DNA from 2 places in the Sedimentitalea todarodis genome. Region 1 is predicted to be linked to the other one. Evidence: riboswitches for the same ligand, from Rfam matches in the RefSeq annotation. Region 1 holds a riboswitch; the other holds the start of a gene.
The links. A riboswitch is a leader RNA that binds a small molecule or an ion and turns the genes downstream of it on or off. The one in region 1 is predicted to bind cobalamin.
Positions count from the first base shown of each region.

Region 2: another riboswitch for cobalamin. It lies ahead of QO231_RS17815 (DUF1636 domain-containing protein); the one in region 1 lies ahead of QO231_RS21225 (ABC transporter substrate-binding protein).

Region 1 is NZ_JASMWN010000022.1:79,035-85,394, forward strand. Features, by position in the region: gene QO231_RS21205 (NAD(P)/FAD-dependent oxidoreductase) at 1-672, shown strand, start outside; gene QO231_RS21210 (RidA family protein) at 657-1,019, opposite strand; gene QO231_RS21215 (SDR family NAD(P)-dependent oxidoreductase) at 1,091-1,846, shown strand; gene QO231_RS21220 (D-TA family PLP-dependent enzyme) at 1,856-2,914, shown strand; cobalamin riboswitch at 3,282-3,481, shown strand; gene QO231_RS21225 (ABC transporter substrate-binding protein) at 3,593-4,609, shown strand; gene QO231_RS21230 (FecCD family ABC transporter permease) at 4,606-5,664, shown strand; gene QO231_RS21235 (ABC transporter ATP-binding protein) at 5,664-6,360, shown strand, end outside.
Region 2 is NZ_JASMWN010000016.1:51,271-57,630, forward strand. Features, by position in the region: gene QO231_RS17790 (co-chaperone GroES) at 1-36, opposite strand, end outside; gene QO231_RS17795 (DUF2161 domain-containing phosphodiesterase) at 337-1,014, opposite strand; gene QO231_RS17800 (sulfotransferase family 2 domain-containing protein) at 1,004-1,633, opposite strand; gene QO231_RS17805 (manganese-dependent inorganic pyrophosphatase) at 1,792-2,712, shown strand; partial or broken gene QO231_RS17810 (DUF6552 family protein) at 2,788-3,033, opposite strand; cobalamin riboswitch at 3,410-3,604, shown strand; gene QO231_RS17815 (DUF1636 domain-containing protein) at 3,693-4,082, shown strand; gene cobW (cobalamin biosynthesis protein CobW) at 4,082-5,137, shown strand; gene cobN (cobaltochelatase subunit CobN) at 5,152-6,360, shown strand, end outside.

The DNA of each region.
Region 1 (6,360 bases):
GAAATCTATTCCGAGGACGCCGTTGCACGAGGTATCACTGTCGATGTCGCGGATATGCTGGCAGCTTCGGTTCCATTTGCCCTGTTTCCCGATCAGCAGCGGGCTCTTTATCAGGACATACGCAAGCGCGACGCGGCGTTTTATGACCGTCTGGCCGCTGCGGGGTTTGACTTTGATTTCGGCGAGGATGACAGCGGGCTGATGATGAAAGCGCTGCGCACCGCATCCGGCTATTACATCGACGTGGGTGCGTCAGACCTGATCGCAAACGGAGAGATCAAGGTCATCTCGGGAGCGGACGTCGTGGCGCTGACGCCCGATGGGCTGCGTCTGGGCGATGGGCAGGAGGTGACGGCCGACGTGGTTGTTGCCTGCATTGGGTATCAGTCAATGAATGAGATCGTTGCCGGTATCGTGTCGCCCGAAGTCGCCTCCGCCATCGGCCCATGTTGGGGGCTTGGGTCCGGCGTAAGAGGAGACCCCGGCCCCTGGCAAGGCGAGTTGCGCAATATGTGGAAACCCACGGTCGCCGAAAATCTCTGGTTTCATGGCGGCAACCTGGCGCTGTCCCGCTTTTATTCCAGGTTCCTGGCCTTGCAACTCAAGGCACGGATGGAAGGCATCAAGACGCCGGTCTACCGGCGCCCCGATCCTGTTCAGAGTGGTTTATAGGCGATGGCTTCGATTTCCACCGCAATATCGATCATCAACCGCGATTCCGCGGTGGAGCGGGCCGGCGGGTTGGTCGGAAAATACGCGCCATATGCTTCGTTGAACGCGGCAAAATCGTCGCGGTCGCGCAGCCACACGGTCGTCTTGATCACATCCGACATGTCGCACCCTGCCATTTTCAGAACGGCCCCGATATTGTCGAGAACGGCACGGGTTTCCGCCGCGACACCGCCTTCGGCTTTCTTGCCGTCGACCATCGGGACTTGCCCGGAAACGAAGACGAAATCGCCCGCCCGAACGGCCGGAGACAATGGGACCTGTGCGGAACCGAAAAACTCTTTTGACATGAAATCCACTCCTTTGCTGGCTTCGCAAGGACCATCCCCAAACCCACCGGAAATTCAAGAAGGCATTTGCCATGATCCGATTTAACGAGGTTCGTGTTGTCATCACCGGGGCCGGAGGCGGTGTCGGAAGTGCCTTGACCAAAGGGTTTGCCGCCGCAGGTGCACAGGTCGTCGCCTGTGATGTCGTCGGGGCTGAACTTGCCGCGCCGCATATCGCCGAAAGCCATTTCTTTGATCTGCGCGACAAGGCCCAGATCGCTGGCCGCGCACAGGAGATACTGGCCAACGGAACGCCTCATGTGGTCGTGTCGAACGCCGGTTGGACCCGTCAGGAGACCCTGGCCATGACAACGGCGGCGGGAATCGACGACGAAATGGATTGTAATTTCAACGGCGTGGCATTGCTGACACATGCGTTGCTGCCGGCGATGCGCGATGCGGCTGGTAATCGTGCCTTTGTGTTCATCTCGTCCTGCAATGCATCAAGTCATTTTGGCAATCCCGTCTATTCGGCGGCCAAGGCCGCGACGATGGCCTGGATGCGCGCCCTTGCAGTCGAAGAGGCACCCAACGGTATTCGCTCCAACGCCGTTGCGCCCGCCTCCATCCGGACCGGAGCGTGGGAACACCGGCTTGCGGCGGACCCCACGATTTTGGACAAGCTGCAAAGCATCTATCCCATGGGCCGTATCGTGACCCCTGAGGAAGTGACAAATGCGGTTCTGTTTCTGGCCTCGGATCTGGCATCGGGCATCACCGGCACCACCCTCGCCGTCGATGCCGGGCTGTCAGCGGGCAACCTGCCGTTTCTAGATGCCATCAGATAAGGGTCCGACATGGATATCAATGACGTAGACACGCCTTCCGTTTTGATCGACCTCGACAAGGTCGATGCCAACCTGAAGGCCGCACAAGACTATGCCAATGCACACGGTCTGATCTTGCGACCACACGTCAAGACCCACAAACTGCCGCGCTTTGCCAGGTTGCAACAGGATCTGGGCGCCGTGGGGATCACCGCTCAGAAGCTGGGCGAAGCCGAAGCGATGGCGGATGGCGGGATGGATGATGTCTTCCTGCCCTACAACATCCTGGGTCGGACCAAACTGGATCGGCTTCATGCGCTGCACCAGCGCACTACACTCTGCGTGACAGCGGACAATGCGCCAACCATTGCTGGCTATGCAGCACGTTTCACAGATCCCTCGCATCCGTTGGCCGTCCTGGTCGAATGTGACACCGGCGCGGGGCGTTGCGGGGTGCAAACGGCCCACGAGGCTGTTGATCTGGCAACAGTCATTGACGCCGCCCCCGGCCTGACCTTTGCTGGCTTGATGAGCTATCCACCTCAGGGCAAGACACAGCATGTGCAGACTTGGCTAACAGACGCCATTGACGCACTGACGGCGGCGGGCCTTCCACCCGAACGGGTTTCCATTGGGGGAACCCCGGACCTGATGCGCGCCGCCGAAATCCCCGCGGCGAACGAGTACCGGCCGGGAACCTATATCTATGGGGATCGGATGCAGGTGGCCTGGGGGCATGGCGCATTGGATCGCTGCGCCCTGACCGTGCTTGCGACAGTTGTCAGCCGCCCAACGCCGGATCGTGCCATTCTGGACAGTGGTTCCAAGGCATTGGCCGCCGATCTTTGTGGTGCGGAGGGGCATGGGCACATCACGACCTATCCGGAGGCCGTAATCACAGCACTGTCCGAGGAGCACGGCATCGTTGATCTGTCAGCTTGCGCGCATCGCCCTGAAATCGGCGAGCGGTTACAGATCATTCCCAATCACTGCTGTGTCGTCACCAACCTCTTTGATCATGTATACCTGATGCGCAATTCTCGGATTGAAGAGACGGCCCCGATCACCTCGCGGGGCCGTCTCCGCTAAATGGATCTTGGCGATTGTTGCGTAGGTCCGGTCCGAGAAGCGATCAGGTGACTCAGGGATTAGACCCATTTTTCCGGGTCACATATTAACCGCACCGCGCTGACCCCAAAGGCTGAATTCATCGAAAGCCTGCACCAGTCGGTGGTCCTCCTCGGCGTCACTTGCACTCGTTCGCAAACCGGTCAGAATCGGTCCAATTCGTTCGTCATTTTGCTATTTTTTCAACTTAATCCAATTCGCTGAGGAGTTCCTCACGTTTCGCAGCTCGCATAGCTGACGCCAGAACATCCCATCAAACCACCTCCGGAAAGCAACCCGATTTCTGGCAACACTCGAATGGCGTTGATCTTGCATCGCAGAATATTTCCTTCTATCAAGGGTCGTCGGTTTTCTTTAGAAAATAATAGGGAATTCGCAGCGCGCCCCAAGCGCGTGAAACGTAACTGCCCCCGCAACTGTGAGCGGCGAGCCACGTTCTGAAGTAACCACTGGGCCATGACAACCCGGGAAGGTGGAACAAGGCGCTGAGCCGCGAGTCAGGAGACCTACCGACGCACACTGTAACCGGGCGGGGATGTCCGGGGTGGATCGTGGTTGTCATCGGGCGGGATTATCCGCTTTCCTTGTCTTTCGATCTTGCCCCATGCCTTAGCCCACCAATGGCACAGGAGCCATTTGATGACGAAACACTTGATTGCGCCCGGGGTGATGGCGCTGGTCCTGACGTCTACTGCTGTCACAGCGCAGCAGACCAGCTATCCGCTGACAATCGCCAATTGTGGCCACACCCTGACATTCGAGGGGCCCCCGGAAAATACGGTGGCCTTGGGTCAATCCACGACCGAACTGCTCTACCTGCTCGGGCTGGGCGACACGGTTTCTGGTACAGCGGTATGGTTCAACCCGGTCCTGCCCCAATTCGAGGAATTGAATGACGGCATCGAGCGGCTGGCCGACAACGATCCCAGCTTTGAGAGTGTGGTCAACAAGAAGCCCGACCTCGTGACAGTGATGTACGAATGGCATGTGGGCCCGGAAGGCATCGTTGGCACCCGCGAGATGTTTCATGACGTCGGCGTACCAACCTATGTCATGCCCACCGAATGCGAGAAAAAGGACAACCTCGTGGGGCTGGATGGGACACGGTCAGAGCTGTTTTCGACCGACCAGCTGTACAAATCGATCGCCCAGCTTTCCGAGATCTACGACGTGCAGGACAGAGGCGCCGCACTGATCGAAGATTTGAAAGCAAGCGAATCCAAGGCGATCGAAAAGGCAAGCGGACTGAGCCTGCCCGACGGCACATCTGGCCTGTTCTGGTTCTCTTCGGCCGAAATTGATACCAATCCATTCGTCGCCGGGCAAAAGGGTGTGCCGGCCTACATGATGGACAAGCTGGGCGTCGAAAACGTCGTGACTTCGGACGAGGAGTGGCCAAGCGTGGGCTGGGAAACGCTGGCCAAGGCGGACCCGACTTTTATCGTGATCGCCGAAATGGACCGCCGCCGGTTCCCGGCCGACGACATCGAGAAAAAGCGCGAATTCCTGATGAACGATCCGGTGGCACGCGAAATGGCTGCCGTGAAAAAAGGGCGTATCATCACCATCGATGCCCACGCCATGAGCCCGACCGTCCGCGCAATCTATGCGCTCGATCAGGTGGCGGATGCATTGGCAGGGTATGATTTGAAATGACCGTGATTGACCGGCAGGTGAGCCGGTCCGTATCAGGCAGAGCTTGGCACTGGGCGGTGATTGCACCGCCCGTGCTGCTGATTGCGTTGATGGCTGGCACAGCGCTTGGCGAAACCCCGATTCCCTGGGATGTGGTGGCGCAGGTGCTGGCCAACAAGATGTTCGGCGCGGATTATCCGGTCGACAGGATCGACGAAGGCATTGTCTGGAACTACCGTTTTGCGCGGGCGGTTGTAGCCGCCTGTTGCGGCGCGGGGCTGGCCCTGTCGGGCGTCGTCCTGCAGGCACTGTTGCGCAACGCGCTGGCTGACCCCTATCTCCTTGGCATTTCCGCAGGTGCGTCCAGCGGCGCCGTCGCCGTCACCGTCATGGGCATCGGCGCCGGTGCTGTTTCACTATCGGTCGGGGCCTTTGCCGGGGCGATATTTGCCTTTGGCTTCGTGGCCATGCTGGCCCATGCCGCAGGGGGCGGCGCGGGATTGCGGGCGGCAGGCGTGATCGTCTTGGCCGGCATTGCCGGATCGCAACTGTTCAGCGCGCTGACCGCTTTCATGATCGCCAAATCCGCCAGCGCCGAACAGGCGCGCGGCATCATGTTCTGGCTCATGGGCAATCTCAGTGGCGTCCGCTGGTCCGATACCATCAGCGTGATCCCCGCAACGCTGATCGGGCTTTTCGCCTGCCTCGCCAATGTACGCGCGCTTGATGCGTTTACCTTTGGAGCCGACAGCGCCGCGTCGTTGGGGATTGCAGTTAGACGCGTCCAGGTGGGGCTGATTGGCGTGGCCGCCTTGGTGACAGCGGTGATGGTGTCGGTTACCGGCTCCATCGGGTTTGTCGGGTTGGTCATCCCACACGCCATGCGCCGGATCGTGGGCACAAGGCACAGTGCGCTGATCCCGGCCTCGGCGCTTGCAGGGGCCGTGTTTCTGATCGCTGCAGATGTGATTTCCCGCATGATCATTCCCGGGCAGGTTCTGCCCATCGGGGTCGTCACCGCGCTGGTGGGCGCTCCGGTTTTCGCCCTGATCCTAATCGGACGGAGGACCGTGTGATGTCTTTGAGTTGCAATGCGCTTGGCTGGTCGGTCAAGGAAAAGACGATTGTATCCGATGCGACCCTCAAGGTTCGGACAGGCGAAATGCTGGGGCTGGTCGGCCCGAACGGATCCGGGAAATCCTCCTTGCTTCGCATGTTGGCCGGTATTCAAAAGCCGTCTTCGGGTCGCGTGTGCCTGGGCGAAACGCCCATGTCAAACATGCGCCAACGCGACATTGCCCGCAAGCTGGCCCTGGTCGAACAACATGCCAACACCGAGGATCGCATCACTGTACGTGAAGCGGTGGAGCTTGGCCGCACACCCTTCCTGACGGCACTCAGGACATGGCGGTCAGAAGATGATGCCATCGTCGCCAGCGCGTTGGCCGCTGTCGACCTGAAAGGCTTTGAAGACCGGTTATGGCACACGCTGTCGGGGGGCGAACGCCAGCGCGTCCAGATCGCCCGGGCGCTCGCGCAAGCGCCGGACATCCTGTTGCTGGACGAACCCACCAACCACTTGGATATCGGCCACCAACTTGCCATCCTTCACCTGGTCAGGGGCCTGCCGGTTACATCTGTGATCGCGCTGCATGACCTGAACCAAGCCCTGCTTTGCGACCGGATTTGCGTGATGGAGGCTGGACGCATCGTCGCGCTCGGCGCGCCATCCGAAATCCTGACCGAAGCGCGTCTGCGCGATACCTTTGGCG
Region 2 (6,360 bases), on a different contig from region 1:
CACCAGCACCCGGTCATGAAGTGGTTTGAATGCCATCTTTGCAGCTCCTTAACGCTCAAAGTTTCGGGGTCCTCCGCTCCCAGTCGGGATATTATCACTCACCCCGCATGAGTGATAACGGTGCATAGGTAGGGGGCAGTGCGAGACCTGTCAACAGGCCGTTTGACAAAAAAATAGTCCGACCGTCCCGCCGGGATCATTTTCTTGTCTGCCTTGCCCCGATCATCGTCAAAGCAAGGCATGTCGAGCCGAAGTCAACCTTGCCGGCGGCACCGAAGGGTCACACAATCGGCATGTAGGATCGGCGCGGGCTGGCGAAAACCCGTCAGCTTGTCGCTACCAACTCTCGGCCCAGTGTTTCAGCCCGTCGGTTCCCATCGGCGTCAATGCATAGATGCCCCGGCTTTCCCGCTCAAACCAGCCGTAGTGGTTGTCTGACATCAACCGCGTCGCCGCAGGCACCTTGGCCGCGCGCGCCACATCGGCCCCTTTGCTTGGACCATGCTCCGCCAGAAAGGCCGCACAGCGCAGCGCATCCTGACGATATCCTGTCACGATACCGTGCCGTGTCGCGCCACCTGCGTTCGGGTCGCCGCGCAACCTTTCGAACTCCCGCAACAGCCTTTGCGTCCGCTTCTTCGATTTGCGTGGCGCATAGGGGCCGGGATCGCACTGGACTTCTACCTGCCCATCCGACCGTACCGTCATCAAACCCAGCCCCAGCCGGCGGCACAGCGCCAGATTGTCCTTCAGGGCCCGCCGCGCGCTGCGCCCGCTTGGCCTGAGCACGGCAATATAGACCAGGTCGACAACCCTCAATCGCTCCACGGCCTGATGAAACAGCGACAGGGTAAAACGCAACTTCAGTTCCACGATCACCGGCGGCTCATCGCCGCGTCGCGCCACCACGTCCGCCGCGCCTACCTCGCCCTTGACCTGATAGCCCTGCTGCTCAAGCAACGCCTTGATCGGGGGATACAGGTGCTGTTCCTGCGTGATTGCCTCACCGGTCATAGCCGAACGCCTCGAAATCCGCGCGATACCGTTCAAACAGCATATCAGCCTGCACAGGCGAAAGCCTCGCATCCAGACCGACCCGCGACCGGTTCTTGTGCGGCAGCCGTCGATCTCTGCCGAAAATCTTCCGGAACACCGGAGCGATGTCCTGCGCAAGACGTTCGAATCGCAGCACCCGATCGACCAGAACCCGCCCTCGCGCATCCGTCACATAGCGCACCTGTGGCACAAGATGGCGTGAGCCATCGGAATAGTCGTCCTTGATCTCGGTGTTCAGAAAGATGTCCAACTCCAACACCTGACCGCGCTTGGCCGCTGCCCCGGCGCGGTAGCGAAATTCCGACAGTGCCCTCTCATAGGGATGCCGCACGATGGCAAATCTCAGATAGCGGTCGAAATCCTCGGCCAGCATATGCCCCAGAGCCACGTATTCGTCGGCATAGAGATGCGCCAGTTTTTGCGGCCCCATCCTAGGGTTGGCGTTCTGGCGCAGCAACAGCACCGCACGATCACGCCATGCCAGATCCAGATCATTTAGAAACACGGTCTCCACGCTCTGTCCGCCGGTCTTGGGGATGTGAACGAACACGGTCTTGTGGGCATGGGAAATCATCATAAGGTCCGTGCGATCAGACCGCACCCTCCCAACCGCGTCTGAAAAAGTCAACGCAGGCTCATCTGACCAAGGGTCGCAGCCTGCGCAACAACGGGTGACAACGCCGGGTGACGTTCCTATAAGGCGCGCAAATTACACCCCTGCACAGGATGCATCAGATGACCATTCAGGTTTTTGGACACAAATCCCCCGACACCGATTCGACAGGCTCGCCCATCCTTTGGGCGTGGTACCTGAACGAGGTCAAAGGCACCCCCGCCGAAGCCGTGTTGCTGGGCGAGCCCAACACCGAAGCCGCCTTCTTGCTGAAACGCTGGGACCTGCCCAAACCCGCCATCATCGCCGACGTCGCTGACGACGCGCCGGTCGTGATCGTCGACACCAACAACCCTGCCGAACTGCCCGCCAACATCAACAATGCCGACATTCAGGCAATCATCGACCATCACAAGCTGGTCGGCGGGCTGGAAACCAAGGGTCCGATCGACATCACCATCCGTCCTCTGGCCTGCACCGCAACCATCATGCACGACCTGATGGGCGACGACGCCACCAAGATGCCCGACTGGGCAAAGGCCACTGCGCTGACATGCATCCTGTCGGACACGCTGGAGTTCCGCAGCCCGACCACCACGCCGCATGACAAGGCCGTGGCCGAGAAGCTGGCCGCCGAGTTGGGCATTTCGATCTCTGATTACGCCGCCGATATGTTCGCCGCCAAATCCGATGTGTCCTCGTTCAGCGACGCGGAACTGCTGCGCATGGACAGCAAGGAATACCAGGTCGACGGCACCAAGTTTCGTGTCTCGGTCCTGGAAACCACGTCACCCGCCACGGTTCTGGACCGCAAGGCCAGCCTGATCGAGACGATGCCCGCCGTCGCGTCGGAGGATGGCGTTGATCAGGTCCTTCTCTTTGTCGTCGATATCCTGAACGAAGAAGCCACGCTGCTGGTCCCCAACGATCTGGTGAAGACCGTCGCCGCCAAGAGCTTTGACGCCACCGCAACCGGTGACAGCGTGGTTCTGCCCGGCATCGTCAGCCGCAAGAAACAGATCATTCCCAATCTCAAGATCTGAACGAACGTCAGAGGACCCCGTCACAATCGCCGGGGTCCTGCTTGAATGGGTTGACCCCACATCTCCGCCCGAACCGCTCGTCATTCCAGCAAGCATGGCGCCGAGGGCAACGAGGTGAACCAACATCAAGGCTTTGTCTTTCCACATTGCCCCAACGGCAAACCAGCCCAGGACACCGATCAGAAAGAAGTAGAGATTCCACGGCGTCCAGCCAAAGCCAGTCGCTGAATACCCCATGATCTGAACGATCGACGCACCCCATTTGACAGCAAATATGACGCGGTCCTTCGAAGGGCTCGCGAACGCGACATTAGCCAGCATGGCCCAACCCTCCTTCAACGCGCCCAGTTGCTTCAGCGTCGTAAAAACGCGAAAGAAGATCGCCTCCCCCGAAACAGCAACCATACGCGGGATCAACCAATATAAATTCAACAGGCATTTACTTCACCATACTCTGTTTGATCCTCATATACTCCTCATGATGCAGCTGAACACGCCAGAACCGATCCTTCATGACGATAGAAATACTACTTCCTATGAACGACTTTCCATCAATTTGGGCGGCCGCAACCTATCGAGCGTGTCGTCTCGCAACTGAACAGAGACGCAGAATCTGAGCACAGCCTGCACCGACAGCATTTGGTGATGCGCAAGTGACCCGGTTCGCTCCAAACGCTTGACAACGCCGCGCCCCTTGGTCATTCCGCAACATGTTGGTTTCTGCGAAAGCAGATGAAAAGGGAATGCTTGACGCAGCCGTCCCCGCGACCGTGACCGGAGAGGTCGCCCAAGCCACTGGCCGATATCGGTCGGGAAGGCGGGCAGACCGCCAGAAAGCCGCCGCTTTCTGACATCCGCAAGCCGGGAGACCTGCCAGCACGAAATGACGTTGGCCGGGCGGGGTGTCTTGGTCACGGGCCCGGCACCCGCTTTGCCCGCGATCTCCCCGCCTCCCGGCTGCCCGAAAGAGGTGAACACGGATGACAGAGCCGATGCCCGATGTCGCGCCCGTAGAGTTGCTGGTCTGCCTGACCTGCCGGCGTGGCCAGCCGACCGACACCGAAGGCACGCGCCCCGGCGCGATGCTGCATGAGGCACTGGCGGGCCAAGACCTGCCGGCGGGTGTCACCCTGCGAGGGGTCGAATGCCTGTCCAACTGCGATCATGGCTGCTCTATCGTGTTTCGTGGCGGCGGAAGTCGCTGGACCTATGTCTATGGCAATTTTGACGAGACCACCGACGCGCCGATGATCCTTGATGTCGCTGCCCGCTATCACGCCGCGCCCGACGGGCTGGTCCCGTGGCGCGAGCGCCCTGTCCATTTCCGCAAGAACTGTATCGCCCGTATCCCCCCGATTGGAGAGACCTGATGTCCAACCTGTCCAAGCTGCCCGTCACCGTGATCACCGGATTTCTCGGTTCTGGCAAAACCACCCTCATCCGCCACCTCATGCAGAACCCGCAAGGCAAGCGTCTGGCCGTGGTAGTCAATGAATTCGGTGATGTCGGCGTCGATGGCGACATCCTGAAATCCTGCGCCATCCCGGATTGCCCGGCCGAAAACATCATGGAACTGTCCAACGGTTGCATCTGCTGCACCGTGGCCGACGACTTCATCCCGACCATCGAAGCCCTGATGGCGCTGGACCCGCGCCCGGATCATATCCTGATCGAGACCTCGGGTCTCGCACTTCCCAAGCCGCTGCTCAAGGCGTTTGACTGGCCCGATATCCGCAGCCGCATCACCGTTGACGGTGTCATCGCGCTCGCCGATGCCGAGGCCGTCGCCGCAGGTCGTTTCGCCCCCGACGTCGCCCGCGTCGACGCCCAGCGCGCAGCTGACGACTCGCTCGATCACGAAACGCCGCTGTCCGAGGTGTTCGAGGATCAGATCAGCTGTGCCGACATCATCCTGCTGACCAAACCCGACCTTGCCGGGCCAGACGGCGTTGCAAAGGCACGCGCCGTCATCGCCGCCCAAGCGCCCCGCCCGCTGCCCGTGATCGAGGTTGCCGAAGGGGCCGTCGACGTGCGCGTGATCCTAGGGCTCGAGGCCGCCGCCGAGGACGACATGGATGCCCGTCCCAGCCACCACGACAGCGCGGATGACCACGAACACGACGATTTTGAGAGCATTGTCGTGGATTTGCCCGAACAATCCGATCCTGCCGATCTGGTTTTCCGGATCGAACAGCTGGCGAACGAGCGCAACATCCTGCGCGTCAAAGGCTATGTTGCGGTCACCGGAAAACCCATGCGCTTGCTGGTGCAGGCCGTCGGAGCGCGCGTGCGGCACCAGTATGACCGTGCCTGGAAGCCGGATGAGGCGCGCCAGGGTCGTCTTGTCGTCATCGCGGAACATGACGACATCGATGCCGCCGCGATACGCGACATCCTTACCTGCCTGCCGACAGCGGCAGAGTAGGGAAGCGTGCCACGATGCATGTCGTCTTTCGCGAAAGCCACGGGCTAGAGGAAACGGACACCCCGACCGATCTGGGCCAAAGCCCGGCGGAGTTGGTGGTTCTGTCGTTTTCCGACAGCGATCTGGGCGCGTTTGCGTCCGGCTGGCATCGTGGCGGCGGTCCGGACGGGCGTATGCCATCTCTGCGGTTGGCCAATCTCGCCGCGCTGAAGCACCCGCTTTCGGTCGACACCTATGTCGAACAGACGCTCGAAGGCGCCAAGGGCATTCTGATCCGCCTTATCGGAGGCGTGCCTTACTGGACCTACGGCCTGCAACAGGTCCAGTCGCTCGCCGCGCGCAACGGGCTGGCGGTGGCGGTTTTGCCCGCAGACGGGCGGCACGATCCCCGGCTTGACGACTGTTCCACCCTGCCCCGCTCGACCCTTCGGCGACTGCAACTTCTCTGTGACACTGGCGGCACCGTGGCCGCACAGGCGGCGCTCGCGCAGTTCGCGTTGGCGGCGGGGCTGTATGCCGGACCAGTGCGCGGGGCCAAGACCCTTCCGCAGGTCGGAGCGTGGACACCGGAACAGGGCGTCACCTGCCCCGCGACCACTTTTGACGCAACAAGCACCCGCCCTCGCATCCTCATCACCTTTTACCGCGCCTATCTGACCGCCGCCGATCTCGCACCGATCGAGGCACTGTTCACCGCATTTCGCGCGCGCGGCTTTGACGTTGGCGCGCTCTTTGCCCCGTCGCTCAAGGCCCCCGAGGCCGCAGGCTGGCTGGCACGGCAGGTTCAGACGCTCACACCCGCTGCCATCGTCAACGCCACCGCCTTCTCCGGCAAGACCGAGGGCGGCACCTCGCCGCTGGATTCCGCCGGTGTGCCGGTGTTTCAGGTGGCATTGGCCACCTCGACGCACAACGCATGGGCCGATGCCGAACGCGGGTTGTCGCCTGCCGATCTGGCGATGCACGTTGTCCTGCCAGAGGTAGATGGCCGCATCCTCACCGGTGTCGCCAGCTTCAAGGAGCCCGGCCCGCGCGACCCGGACCTGCAATTCGCCCGCTATGTTCATCAGCCGCACCCAGACCGGATAGACGCTATTGCAGACCGGGTAGTTGGGTGGGTTCGGCTGGCCCAAAAACCCAATGCCGACAAGATTCCGGTGCTGGTGCTGTCCACCTATCCCGGCAAGGATTGGCAGATGGCCCATGCGGTTGGTCTTGATGCG